Regions from separate parts of the Gordonia sp. CPCC 205515 genome, predicted to be linked through region 1. Evidence: riboswitches for the same ligand, from Rfam matches in the RefSeq annotation. Region 1 holds a riboswitch; each other region holds the start of a gene.
What was found. A riboswitch is a leader RNA that binds a small molecule or an ion and turns the genes downstream of it on or off. The one in region 1 is predicted to bind thiamine pyrophosphate.
Positions count from the first base shown of each region.

Region 2: it holds a riboswitch for thiamine pyrophosphate, as region 1 does, so the genes downstream of both, thiC (phosphomethylpyrimidine synthase ThiC) here and thiO (glycine oxidase ThiO) in region 1, are expected to answer to the same signal.
Region 3: it holds a riboswitch for thiamine pyrophosphate, as region 1 does, so the genes downstream of both, AAFP30_RS05665 (3-oxoacyl-ACP reductase) here and thiO (glycine oxidase ThiO) in region 1, are expected to answer to the same signal.

Region 1 is NZ_JBCLVJ010000005.1:90,692-95,199, forward strand. Features, by position in the region: gene AAFP30_RS07770 (NUDIX hydrolase) at 1-72, shown strand, start outside; gene AAFP30_RS07775 (hypothetical protein) at 82-456, opposite strand; gene thiE (thiamine phosphate synthase) at 674-1,387, opposite strand; TPP riboswitch at 1,408-1,519, shown strand; gene thiO (glycine oxidase ThiO) at 1,512-2,594, shown strand; gene thiS (sulfur carrier protein ThiS) at 2,591-2,788, shown strand; gene AAFP30_RS07795 (thiazole synthase) at 2,856-3,560, shown strand; gene AAFP30_RS07800 (ABC transporter ATP-binding protein) at 3,604-4,508, shown strand, end outside.
Region 2 is NZ_JBCLVJ010000007.1:253,812-258,319, reverse strand. Features, by position in the region: gene thiD (bifunctional hydroxymethylpyrimidine kinase/phosphomethylpyrimidine kinase) at 1-143, opposite strand, end outside; gene thiC (phosphomethylpyrimidine synthase ThiC) at 140-1,798, opposite strand; TPP riboswitch at 1,790-1,903, opposite strand; gene AAFP30_RS10320 (GNAT family N-acetyltransferase) at 2,136-2,486, shown strand; gene AAFP30_RS10315 (siderophore-interacting protein) at 2,567-3,331, shown strand; gene eutC (ethanolamine ammonia-lyase subunit EutC) at 3,341-4,129, opposite strand; gene AAFP30_RS10305 (ethanolamine ammonia-lyase subunit EutB) at 4,126-4,508, opposite strand, start outside.
Region 3 is NZ_JBCLVJ010000004.1:87,361-91,868, reverse strand. Features, by position in the region: gene AAFP30_RS05670 (penicillin-binding transpeptidase domain-containing protein) at 1-1,511, shown strand, start outside; gene AAFP30_RS05665 (3-oxoacyl-ACP reductase) at 1,658-2,428, opposite strand; TPP riboswitch at 2,419-2,514, opposite strand; gene AAFP30_RS05660 (hypothetical protein) at 2,504-2,644, shown strand; gene AAFP30_RS05655 (hypothetical protein) at 2,697-3,110, shown strand; gene AAFP30_RS05650 (NtaA/DmoA family FMN-dependent monooxygenase) at 3,439-4,508, opposite strand, start outside.

The sequences.
Region 1 (4,508 bases):
TTGCATCCCGCGTTCTACCAGGCGTGGTCGGGCCTGCGGGAACGGATTGCGTCGCTGGATCTGCAGCGCTGAGCCGTTCGGTCATGCCGCGCCGTCGAGCAGGCGATTGGCCCCGGCGATCAGGGCGTTGAAGTTCGCCTCGTCTCGGGTGTCGCCGGTGCCGCACGCCCAGCACTGCCGGTCGTCGTTCTCGCACAGCAGGTACGTGGTGATCGCGCCGTCGACCTCACGCTGATGGAAGCGGACGATCTGCACCGGGGCGCCGAGGTCGTAGAGGATCGAGGTCATCGCGCCGATCGGCCCGGTCGACTGTGCCTGCAGGGACATGATCCGGTCCGCGTAAGCGATGGTGGCGCGGCAGGTGACCATGTCCGCATGCGTGGGTTCCATGCTCCACGCGCCCAGGCGAATGCAGCCGGTCGGTGCGTATTCGTCGGTGAATCCCTGTGGGCTCATGCCGAATGCCTCCTCACGCAATCCCCGGGGAAGGGTGTCGCAAGGCCAGGATTGCCGAGCAAGATGAAGGGTGTGCATCTCAAGAGTGTCGTTTCGGTCGAGGATCGATGACCGACGAGAAGAGCACGACGACCCCGCAGCGGGGGGTCGGTCAGATCAGACCCCGCTGCGGCGGGCTACGAGAATGCTCTTGCGGTACGACATGATGGCGACCACCTTAACCCCACGCGTGCGGTGCTGACAATCCACTTTTCAGGTCCGCGGCCGCGGCGCGTGGGTCGTCGGCGCCGGTGATCGCGCGCACCACCACCACCCGATCCGCCCCCGCTTCGGTCACTTCGGGCAGCCGGTCGGCGTCCACGCCGCCGATCGCGAACCACGGAGTGGCGGTGTCGAGCGCGGTGGCCGCGCGCACGAGGTCGAGTCCGGGGGCGTGGCGGCCGGGTTTGGTGGGCGTCGGCCAGCACGGGCCGACGCAGAAATAGTCGACCGATTCGTTGGCGGCCGCCGCCTGCACCTGCGCTTCGTCGTGGGTGGACAACCCGATGAGCACGTCCGGTCCGACGATCGCTCGGGCCAGGGTCGGCGGTAGATCGCCCTGTCCGACATGCAGCACGTCGGCCTGCGCCAGGGTGGCGATGTCGGCGCGGTCGTTGACCGACAACAATGCGCCCGCCGAGCGGGTCAGGTCGCGCAGATCACGCAGGATGGCCAGCTCCTCGCCGGCCTCGAGAACCCCGAACGCCGATTCGCCTGCCGACCCTTTGTCGCGCAACTGCACGATGTCGACGCCGCCGGCGAGCGCCGCCGCCACGAACTCGAGCAGGTCGCCGCGGTCGCGCCGCGCGTCGGTGCACAGATACAGGCGCGCCGCTGCCAGCCGATCGAGGCGTGCGGTCCGGGTGGAAGCGGTGGGGGCGGAATCGGTCACGGACTCGAAGGTAGGCTGGGGCGCACACACACGGGAGTCCGGGGTCGCCGGGCTGAGAGTGCGGGACGTCCCCCGCTGACCGTTAGACCTGATCCGGGTAATGCCGGCGAAGGAAGGATGATTGGTGCAACCTCTACCGTCTCGCATCGAGACCCTCACCGTGGTCGGCGGTGGCGTGATCGGCCTGACCTGTGCGCTCGCCGCCGCCGATGCCGGATTCTCCGTGCGGGTGCTCGACGCCGGGATCGGGCAGCGCGCTGCCTGGGTGGCCGCCGGGATGCTCGGCTCGCTGGGCGAAGGCCACCCCGGTGAAGAGCAGCTGTTGGAGATGTCGGCGTCGTCGGCCCGACGATGGCCGGATCTGGTGGCGCGCCTGGGGGATCCGACGGTCATGGCGGCCGCCGACTCGCTCTTCGTCGCTGCCACCGCCGCCGACGCCGAACGCCTGCGCACCCTCGCCGACTTCGTGTGGGCCCGCCAACCCCGCGCCCACGATGATCTCGCGCCCGTCACCCCGGCCGACCTCCGACGACTCGAACCCGCCCTCACCTCCCGGGTGCACGGCGGGTTCCGGGCGGTCGGCGAGGGGGCGGTCGACAACCGGGCACTGCTCGGCCGACTGCGCGACGCGGTGGTCGCGGCGGGCGGGGAGATCCACGACCGGCACGTCGAGGATCTCGCCGACCTCGACGGCGACCAGGTCCTCGTCGCGGCAGGGCTCGGCACCCGAAACCTGCTCCCGGACATCGCTGTACACGCCGTCAAGGGGGAGGTGCTGCGGCTGCGGGCGACCCGATGGTCGGTGCCGCCACCGACCCACGTGGTGCGCGCCCGGATGCACGGACGGTCGGTGTACCTGGTTCCCCGCGCCGACGGAATCGTCGTCGGTGCAACGCAATACGAACCATTCGACGAGGCATCGCGGGAGCCGGAGGTGGGTGGGGTCGCCGATCTGCTGACCGACGCCACCGACCTGATGCCCGGTCTGCGGACCTACGAACTCGTCGAGGTCGGTGCGGGGTTGCGTCCGGTCAGCCCCGACGGCCTGCCCGTCATCGCCCGCGTCGACGAGCGGGTCCTGGTGGCGACCGGCCACGGACGCAACGGAATCCTGTTGGCGCCCTATACCGCCGACCGGGTGATGGCATTGCTCGACACCGTATCGGGAGACGTCACCAGCGCAGCGGGAAAGAAGAACTCATGCTGAACATCGTCGTCAACGGGGATGCCACCGACGTGGCGGCCGAATCGTCGGTGGCCGACCTCATCACGATCCTGGGTCTGCCCGACCGGGGGATAGCGGTCGCCGTCGACGGTGAGGTGGTGCCCCGTGGGGAGTGGGACCGATTGCTGGGTAACAACTCTGCGGTCGAGATCGTGACGGCGGTGCAAGGTGGATAGCGCGGTCGGAACGATCGTCGACGACCCGCTGCGTATCGCGGACCGGGAGTTGACGTCCCGGTTGATCATGGGCACCGGTGGGGCGGCGAACCTCGCGGTCCTCGAACGCGCACTCGTCGCCTCGGGCACCGAACTGACCACGGTCGCGTTGCGACGGGTGAGCCCCGAATCCCGCACCGGCATGGTCGATCTGCTGCGGCGCCTGGGCATCGCGATCCTGCCGAACACCGCAGGCTGCCACACCACCGCCGAAGCGGTCCTCACCGCGCAACTCGCCCGCGAGGCCGTCGAAACCCATTGGGTCAAACTGGAAGTCGTCGCCGACGAGCGAACACTGCTCCCGGACCCGATCGAATTGCTCGACGCCGCACGCGCATTGGTCGACGACGGATTCGCGGTGCTGGCCTACACCAACGACGACCCCGTCCTCGCCGCGCGGCTGCAGGATCTCGGCGTCGCCGCCGTGATGCCACTCGGCTCGCCGATCGGTACCGGGCTCGGCATCGCCAACCCGCACAACATCGAGATGATCGTCGCCGCGGCAGAGGTGCCCGTCGTCCTCGACGCCGGGATCGGCACCGCCAGCGATGCCGCGCTGGCGATGGAGTTGGGCTGCGACGCGGTTCTGCTCGCCTCCGCGGTGACCCGCGCCGACGACCCCGAACGCATGGCGGCCGCGATGCGGCAGGCGGTCATCGCCGGTCGGCTCGCCGCCGGAGCCGGACGCATTCCCAAACGGTTCTGGGCGCAGGCGTCGTCACCGGCGCGGTAGCGGTCGGCGGCGGTGGTCGGGGCGGGACGCTATCGTCGAGTTCATGCTGGCCGTCGCGAATCTCACCAAGGACTTCGGGCAGGTGCGTGCTGTCGACAACCTGACCTTCACCGTGCAACCCGGCCGGGTGACCGGATTCCTCGGACCGAACGGGGCCGGCAAGTCGACGACGATGCGCATGATGCTCGGCCTCGACAACCCCACCGCAGGTCACGCAACCGTCGGCGGACGTCCATACGCCGACCTCGACCACCCGCTGCGGCAGGTCGGCGCGCTACTCGACGCCCGATGGGTCCACCCCAATCGCAGCGCCCGATCGCATCTGCGGTGGATGGCCGCCGCCAACGGCATCCCCACCCGCCGCGTCGACGAGGTCATCGAGATTGTCGGCCTGACCTCGGTCGCCGGTAAACGGGCCGGCGGATTCTCCCTCGGCATGTCGCAGCGACTCGGGCTCGCCGGCGCGCTGCTCGGCGACCCGCACACACTGCTGTTCGACGAACCGGTCAACGGTCTCGACCCCGAAGGCATTGTGTGGGTTCGGGAATTCATGCGGCGGCTGGCAGCGGAGGGCCGCACGGTGTTCGTGTCGAGCCACCTGCTCACCGAGATGTCACTGACCGCCGACCATCTCATCGTCATCGGGCAGGGCCGGCTGATCGCGGACTGTTCGGTCGCCGAGTTCACCGGACGGGCCGCGCAGGGTGTCCGGGTGCGCAGTCCGCAACTGCCGCAACTGCACCAGGTGCTGGCGCAGGCCGGCATGGTCGTCGTCGGCGGCACCGCCCCCGACGGCCGGCCATTCCTGTCGATCGCCGACGTGAGCACCGACGCGGTCGGCGACCTGGCCGCCCGCGCCGGACTCGCGGTGTTCGAATTGACCAGTACCTCAGCCTCGTTGGAGGAAGCGTTCATGCAGATGACAGCGGGTGCGGTGCAGTATCACGG
Region 2 (4,508 bases), on a different contig from region 1:
GTGCCGTGCAGACCCAGGAGCGCGAATGTGCGGAGGTCGGCCTGGATGCCCGCGCCGCCACCGGAATCGGAGCCGGCGATGGTCATCACCCGGATGGGGGTGACTCCCCGTGCGGCGGTGGGCAATCCGAGGTCGTCGGTCATCTGGCGGTCTCCAGGGGTAGATACACGCGGTTCCCCGCTTCGGCGAACTCCGCTGACTTGCGGTCCATTTCCGCGGTGATCTTGCGGTCGATGTCCTCGGCGGTGACCAGTCCGTGCTCCTCGGCGTAGGCGCGGACGTCCGCCGAGATGCGCATCGAGCAGAACTTGGGGCCGCACATCGAACAGAAATGTGCTGTCTTGGCCGGTTCCGCCGGCAGCGTCTCGTCGTGGTACTCGCGTGCGGTGTCCGGATCGAGTGCCAGGTTGAACTGGTCGGTCCAGCGGAACTCGAAGCGCGCCTTGGACAATGCGTCGTCGCGCTCCTGTGCGCCCGGATGTCCCTTGGCGAGATCGGCGGAATGCGCGGCGATCTTGTAGGTGATCACCCCGACCTTCACGTCGTCGCGGTTGGGCAGTCCGAGGTGCTCCTTGGGAGTGACGTAGCAGAGCATCGCGGTGCCGGCCTGCGCGATCATCGCCGCGCCGATCGCCGAGGTGATGTGGTCGTAGGCGGGTGCGATGTCGGTGGCGAGCGGCCCGAGGGTGTAGAACGGTGCCTCCTCGCAGAGCTCCTCCTCGAGGCGGACGTTCTCCGCGATCTTGTGCATCGGCACGTGCCCGGGACCCTCGATCATCACCTGCACCCCATGCGATTTCGCGATGGTGGTGAGCTCACCGAGGGTGCGCAATTCGGCGAACTGGGCCTCGTCGTTGGCGTCGGCGATGGAGCCGGGGCGCAGGCCGTCGCCGAGGGAGAACGTGATGTCGTAGCGGGCGAAGATCTCGCAGAGTTCGTCGAAGTGTGTGTACAGGAACGACTCCTGATGGTGCGCCAGGCACCAGGCGGCCATGATCGAACCGCCGCGCGACACGATGCCGGTCACCCGGCGCGCCGTGAGTGGTACGTAGCGCAGCAGCACTCCGGCGTGCACCGTCATGTAGTCGACGCCCTGCTCGGCCTGCTCGATCACGGTGTCGCGGTAGATCTCCCACGTCAGCTTCGTCGGATCGCCGTTGACCTTCTCCAGCGCCTGATAGATCGGCACCGTCCCGACCGGGACCGGTGAGTTCCGCATGATCCATTCGCGCGTCAGGTGAATGTCCTTGCCCGTGGACAGATCCATGATGGTGTCGGCACCCCACCGCGTTGCCCACACCATTTTCTCCACCTCCTCGGCGACCGAGCTGGTGACCGCAGAGTTGCCGATATTCGCATTCACCTTGACCGCGAACGCTTTTCCGATGATCATCGGCTCCGACTCGGGGTGTCGATGATTGGCCGGGATGACCGCGCGACCGGCCGCGACCTCGGTGCGCACGAGGTCTTCGTCGACGCCTTCACGGGCGGCGATGAACCGCATCTCGTCGGTGGTGATGCCCGCACGTGCCCAGGCGAGTTGAGTGGATGCGCCGTTCACCGGCTCCGGCCGGTGCCACGAGTCGCGCGTCGGCGCCAACCCGCGCTCGACATCGATGACCGCGTCGGCATCGGTGTAGGGCCCGGAGGTGTCGTAGACGTCGAGGTGCTCACCGTTGGTGAGCCCGATGCGTCGAACGGGAATGCGGAGATGGTCGAGCTCGCGATAGTGCTTGCCGCTGCCCTCGATCGGTCCGGTGGTGATCGAAGTGGCAGATGTGGATACAGGTGTCCCCATGAGTGGCTCCCTACGCCGGCATTACCCGGACAGGTTCAGGCGGTCGGCGACCGCCTGTCGCCATCTCAGCCCCCGGTGATCGTGGGAGCCCCCGCAGATATGGATTTGTCGATGCCCCCGGCTGTGGGGCACTGCACACCCTACTAGGCCGATCGCTCCACCGTGCAAGCCGTCGCGAAACCGGGGCTTCTTCGCGTAGCGAACCGATGCCCGCGCACATTACGGCACCGTAGGCTATCGTGTGACCGGGGTCACAACAGTGGCCTGCATTCGCCGATGGGATGGGGAGCCCCGGGGCTGAATGCTGTGACGAGACGAGCCTGCTGGAGGGGACGCCATGCAACGGAAACATCGACATCGACCACCGCAGTCTGCGCAATCCATCCTGCAGCAGATATCCCAGGTGGTGCACAACCCGGACCGTGAACGGTTCGAGCTCTGGGTGGCCGGCGACCTCGTCGGCGTCCTCGGCTATCAGACCGACGTCATCGACGGGCAGAAGACGATCACGGTCCTACACACCGTGCTCTACGACGAATACAGTGGTCACGGACTCGGCACTCGTCTGACCCGCGGCGCGATCCAGTACGTGAAGGATCAAAACGCCACGCTGCGTCCGGTGTGTACCTTCACCAAGAGCTACGTCGACGCACACCCCGGGCTCGTGGCGCTCGCGCCGGTTGCGTGATCTGGCGCACTGCCGGCGCCAGCGCTGACTAAGCGTAGGCTACCCTGAGACAAATTGCTGTTCGAGGGGAAGGCCGAGCCATGGCTGAGTCGACGACCAAGCCCAAGGGGCGCGGAATCCAGGGCGTGATCATGAAGCTCTGGGGCGCCGACGAGTACCAGTTCACGGTGACCCGGAGCGAGAAGGTCACCGACGAGTACATCCGCCTCGGCTTCACCGGCGGGGGACTGCTCGGCGACCGTCCCGTGCACCCGACCATGTGGGTGCGGCTGTGGTTTGAGAACAAGCACGGCAAGCTGCACCAGCGCGGCTACACCCTCGTCGACCCGGACCCGACCACCGACTCCTTCGACATCGAGTTCGCCATCCACGAGGGTGCCGCCACCCGATGGGCGCTGAACGCCGAACCCGGCGACACCATCGGTGCCTCCTTCCTCGGGTCCAAGTTCGCCATCCCGGAGCCTGCCCCCAAGGGCTGGATCATCGCCGGCGACCCGGCGGCGCTGCCCGCGGTCAACTCGATCCTCGACGCGCTGTCGGCTTCGGTCGACGCCGACGTGCCGGCCACCGTGTGGTTCGAGTACGCGCACGAATCCGACAAGTCCCTGCCGATCCGACTGCGCGACTCCGACACCATCAACTGGGTCCACCGTGAACGCGACGGGGCGGCCATGGTCGAGGCAGTCCAGGCGGCCGCCTTCGACGCCGCCGATCACTTCGGGTGGGTCGCACTCGACGGCGCGAGCACCCGCGCGATCACCGCGTCGTTCAAGAACGACTACCGACTGCCGAAGAACGCCATCAAGTCGCAGGCGTACTGGCGGGCGGGCGTCGAGGCGTCCTGACCATTCGTTCTATGCGGAACCCTGGTCGACGACGGGGGTCTGGCCGGCCGTATCGGCATCCGCCGCCGACGTGTCCTTCAAGGCCACCCCGGATGCGCCGAGTTTCCGTGCACCACTGATCAATCCGCGGACGATGCGGGCGGCGTCGGCATAGCCGAGCCCATCCGGTGGGTGGATGTTCGAGATGCAGTTGCGTTCGGAATCCCGACGGCCCGGACGGGGTCGGTAGGTGAGGTAGATGCCGAGACTGTCGGCGACCGAGAGCCCGGGGCGTTCGCCGATGATCATCACCAGGATCTCGACGCCGAGTGCCTCGCCGATGTGGTCGCCCAGCGCCACCCGGGCGTTGGTGGCGATCACCGGTGCGGCGATGGTGAACTCGGAGGCCAGCGTCTCGACCAGCGCGGTCACCAGTCCGACCGCATGGTCGTCCACCGCGGTAGCCGAAAGACCATCGGCAACAACGATTCCGACGTCGGCGTCGGAGCGCGGCAGCGCGGACAGATCGTCGGGGAGTCGGCCGAGGTCGGGGCGTCGGAGGTAGTCCCCACGGGAGGTCGCGCGGCTGGCGACGACGCTGGCCTCGCCGAGTCCCAGGGTGTTCAACGCGGGCGTCAGGTCGTCGACCGCCAACGGTGCATGGACCGCGTCCCGGGCGGCGGCATGCGCGCTCTGGAACTCCAGTACATCCCTCGTGGACAGCGAATTCCCACTGCGCTGCAGTCCGATTCGGGCTTGGGTCGTCCGACGCAGCGGGCTCCACGGGTCGTCGACGCCGACCACCGGTTCGTTGGTCATGATGCGAGGCTCCGCAACGGTGAGGACATCGGGTCCATCGGGAGCACCCGGCCGGCCGGGTCGGCCATGCCGACCCGCTGCATCCACGCCTCGAACTCGGGTGCGGCGCGGAGTCCGAGTACGTCGCGCAGATAGAGGACGTCGTGGAAGGACAGGCTCTGGTAGCCGAGCATGATGTCGTCGGCGCCGGGCACGGTGATCACGAATGCAACCCCGGCCATTCCCAGGAGGGACAGTAGGGTGTCCATGTCGTTCTGGTCGGCCTCGGCGTGGTTGGTGTAGCAGACGTCGACGCCCATCGGCAGGCCAAGGAGCTTGCCGCAGAAGTGATCTTCGAGCCCGGCGCGGATGATCTGCTTGCCGTCGTAGAGGTACTCGG
Region 3 (4,508 bases), on a different contig from region 1:
TCGACTACAGCTGGACCATCCGAGAGTCGCGGACCGTCGGCTACCAGACGACAGTGACGCTGCAGAAGGGGGCCGGCGACTGGAAGGTGCAGTGGGCGCCAACACTGTTGCATCCGCAACTGAGTGCGGGCCGGACGCTCTCCTACAGCGACGACATGGACTACAGCACACGGGTTCTCGACCGCAACGGTCAACCGATCATGAACTGGCAGCCAGTCACTCTGGTCTCGTTGAACCGCGCCGACCTGGCCTCGGCGGCCCGACTTGCTCGAACGCTGCGCGTTGTCGAGCCGACCATGACCGAAGCCGGCATCCGCAAACAGTTCGAGTCCTCCCCCGCTGACGTGCAGACGGTGATCCGCCTGCGGGACAGCGACTTCGCTAAGATCAAGCGGCAACTCACCGGAATCACGGGCGTCACCACCACCAACCAGGGAGCCCTGCTCAGCGCGACCAAGGATTTGCATTCACCTGCGATGTCGGGCCTGGAAGACGTGTGGCGCAGCGCGATCGGCGCCACCGCCGGGTGGTCGGTCAGCATCGTCGACGGCAACAACGTACCCACCGACGTGATCAAACAGGTTGCGCCGCAGCCCACCGAGCCGATCCGCACCGGTCTGGACCGCGACATCCAGAGCCACGCACAGCGCGCCGTCGACACCGAGCGTCGTCCCGCAGTGGTGGTCGCGATCGCGCCGTCGACCGGTCAGATCGTGGCGGTGGCACAGAACAGCGCGGCCGACCGGTCGGGTGCCATCGCGCTGTCCGGTCTGTACCCACCGGGCTCCACGTTCAAGACCATCACCACCGCGGCCGGGCTGGAATCCGGAGTCGTCGAGTCGGACACGCGACTCCCCTGCCCCGGGCGCACAACCGTCGAGGGCCGAACCATCCCCAACGAGAACGACTTCGACCTCGGCACGGTGCCGCTGGCCACCGCCTTCGCGCAGTCCTGCAACACCACCATGGGTGCGCTGGCGAACCGGTTACCCGCCGACGCGTTGCCCACGACGGCACGACAATTCGGCATCGGGGTGGACTACGTGATCCCCGGCGTCACCACGGTCACCGGCACGGTCTCCGACGCCTCCTCGCCTGCCCTCCGGGTGGAGAACGGGATCGGCCAGGGCACAGTAGCGGTGAGCCCGTTCGGCCTGGCCGTCGCCGAGGCGAGCCTCGCCCGCGGTGCGACGATCACCCCGACGCTCATTGTCGGCAAGCAAACCTCCGCAAATACTGCACTACAACGGATTCCCACCGAAGTTACGCGACAACTCGGGGCGATGATGCGGCAGACCGTCACCTCCGGTACGGCCACCGCGCTGCGTGACATACCGGGCTTGGGCGGCAAGACCGGTACCGCCGAGTACGGAGACAACACGAATCCGCACGGCTGGTTCGCCGGCATCGTCGGCGATCTGGCGTTCGCCACGCTCGTCGTCGGTGGCGGATCGTCGGCGCCGGCGGTGCGCGTCACCGGAGACTTTCTGCAGCCGTTGGTGGATGGCTGAGGCATGGGCTCGTCAGGGCAGATCTCCCTCGCCGGGACGCGAGTGAGCGGTAGGAACCCCCGCCCGCTGGTTGAGCTCAACGGGCGGTGGGGACTGCTGTGAGTGGCGGAGAAGATCGTTACCCCAGCGCCAGATGACGACTGCGGTCAGTTCTTGACCAACCCGCCGTCGACGACGAGGTTCTGCCCCGTCACCGCCCGCGACCACGGGGACAGGAAGAACAGCACCGCATCGGCAAACTCGGCGGGTGTCGTCACCGACCGCAGCGGGGTGGATGCCGCTATCGCGTCGAACACGACCTCGGGAGTCGCGGCGCTGGCGTCGGTGGTCCGCAGAAGTCCACCCGAGACCATGTTCACGGTGATGCCGTCGGGCCCGAGGTCGTGGGACAGGGTTCTGGTCAGCGCCAGCAAGGCCGCTTTCGCGGCGGTGTAATCGTGATAGGGGACAACGGGATTCTGCACGAGGTTGGTGCCGATGTTGATGACCCGACCGCCTCCCGCGGCGCGCATCCCGGGTAGCGCGGATTGAATGGTGTTGAGGGCACCGCCGACGATTCCGTGCAGTTGGGTGTCGAGCTCGGCCCACGTCAGGTCGTCGGCGTGCGAGCGGTCGTCGCCGTTGAACGAGTAGTCGGGCAGCGCGTTGTTCACCACCGCTGTCACCGGCGAGCCGAAATGTTCTGCCGCAGCGCCGATCATTGCCTCGACGGCACTCCTGTCAGTGATGTCGGCTTCGACGCTGATTGCGCTGGAACCGATCTCGTCAGCAAGCGAACGAGCCGCGTCGGCACTTCGGCGGTAGTTGATGACAACGCGGGCACCCTCCGCCGCAATAGCGCGGACGAGATGGACACCGAGCCCCCGACCACCCCCGGTCACCAGGACGACTCTCTCGGCAATGGCAGCAGCACACATCGGACCATCCCTTCGCCGGTACTAACCGGAGCAGGTTCGACGGGTCTCATCTCAGCCGGCCGGTACCGGCACCCCGTGTCGGACACCACTCTGGCCGGTTTCGTTCCGCGAGGCAAGCTCGGCTCGCGCACCGAGCAGGAGGTGCTCGACGTCATCCGGTTCGCCTGTCGACGCGGTCAACCCACACCACAAATGGGCGGACACCTGCAGCGATGAAGCAACACAGCATCAGCCCTCGCTTGTCGGTGCGAAGCGCAATACTGTCTACATGCACTCAATCGCCCGCCCCGCACGCCTCCTTCTCGCTCTCGTTGCGCTCGTCGCTGGAATCATCCTCCCGACGGCAGGCCCGGCCGGAGCCACTCCCAAGCCGACGGTTATCAACGACTGCGCCGGCACCAGCTACGTCAAGCCTCGCATGATCAACTCGATCTACTGCGGCGACGCCGGGATCATCGTGTCCGACATCTCCTGGTCAAGCTGGCAGGCCGCCCGCGCCGAGGGGACAGGGGTCGAGCACCGCAAGACCTGCGTACCCAATTGCGCTGATGGACCGATCGCTGTGCAGCCGGTGACTGTCCGACTGTCGAAGGTGAAGAAGGGCGAGTTCACCACGATCACGCTGGTCAACGAGAACGGACTGACCGACACCTACCCGCTGACCGGGGTTCACCGCCGATAACGCACAAGCGGGAAGACACGCGTTCCTCATCTTGTGACACCTACCAGCGGGCGTATCCGACGAAACTACCTGTACCGCTCAGATTCTCGTTTCGACCAGCGTCGGGCTCGCTTCGCTCGCACGTCGCGCTCAACGAGCGGGTGAGGTGTCGCGCTCAACGAGCGGGTAGCGCGACGGACTCAACCAGCGGGTGAGGTGTCGCGCTCAACGAGCGGGTGGGGCGTCGCGCTCATCCAGCGGGTAGGCGACGTGCTCAACGAACGGGTGGGGCGTCGGCTCGCCTGGTGAAGACGTTTCGACACGGTCGCCTCCTTCGTCGGCGGCCTGCTCAACGAGCGATGGGGGCGGTGGGGAGGGGTGCTGACTCAGCGCGCGGTCGGGACGCCGCTGCACCGAACGCCCCGCGGAACGCTGCGGCCGGATGTCGGGCACTCAACCGGTCCGACCCGAACAGCTTGCGCCGCAGTGTGCCTTCGGCATACTCGGACTGCGCCAGGCCCCGTTCCCGCAGCACGGGTAGGACGTAGTCGGCGAACTCCTCGAACGATCCCGGGATCACCCAGTTGATCACGTTGATGCCGTCGACGCCGGCGGCCTGCCATGCCTCGAGGTGATCAGCAATCTGCTCGGGGGTGCCGACGACGACGGCGTCGCGCAGGCGTTGGATCTGCAGGTCGGCGACGGTCGGCTCGCGGTCGGTGATGTGCTGGCGCAGGTGGTCGAGGAAGCCGTGGGCGGTGTTGGTCTGGATAGCCGAAAGCGGAGTGTCGCTGGGATAGATCCGGCCATCCGGGTCGACGATCGCCGTATGCGCGGCATAGCCGTCGGTACTCACGAACTGTTGGTAGTACGCGAACTTCTCCTGCGCCTCCCGCTCGGTTGCGCCGATCACGAAGCTCAAACCCTGATGGAAGGTAACGTCTTTCGGGTCGCGGCCGGCGGCGACTGCGAGCGCGCGGGTCTCCTGGATCTGGCGTTCGGCGATCTGCGGGGTGGGTGCCACCAGGAACACCGCTTCGGCGTTGCGGGCCGCAAACGTCCTTCCCGCACCCGATGATCCGGCCTGGAACAGCAGCGGGGTCCGTTGCGGGGACGGCGACGGCAGGAACGGACCTTCGACGGAATACCGCTCGCCGACGTGAAAGATCTTGTGGACCTTGTCCGGATCGGCGTGCAGGCTGCCGTCCTTGTCGCGCAGCAACGCACCCTCGTCCCAGGAGCCCTCCCACAGTTTGTAGGCGACCTCCACGTACTCCTCCGCCCAGCGGTACCGCTCGTCGTGATCCTCCAGCGCGCGGTAGCCGAAGTTGCGGTAGCCGTTGTCCTGCGTGCCGGTCACGATGTTCCACGCGGCCCGTCCGTTGCTCATGTGATCGAGCGTGGCGATCTGCCGGGCAA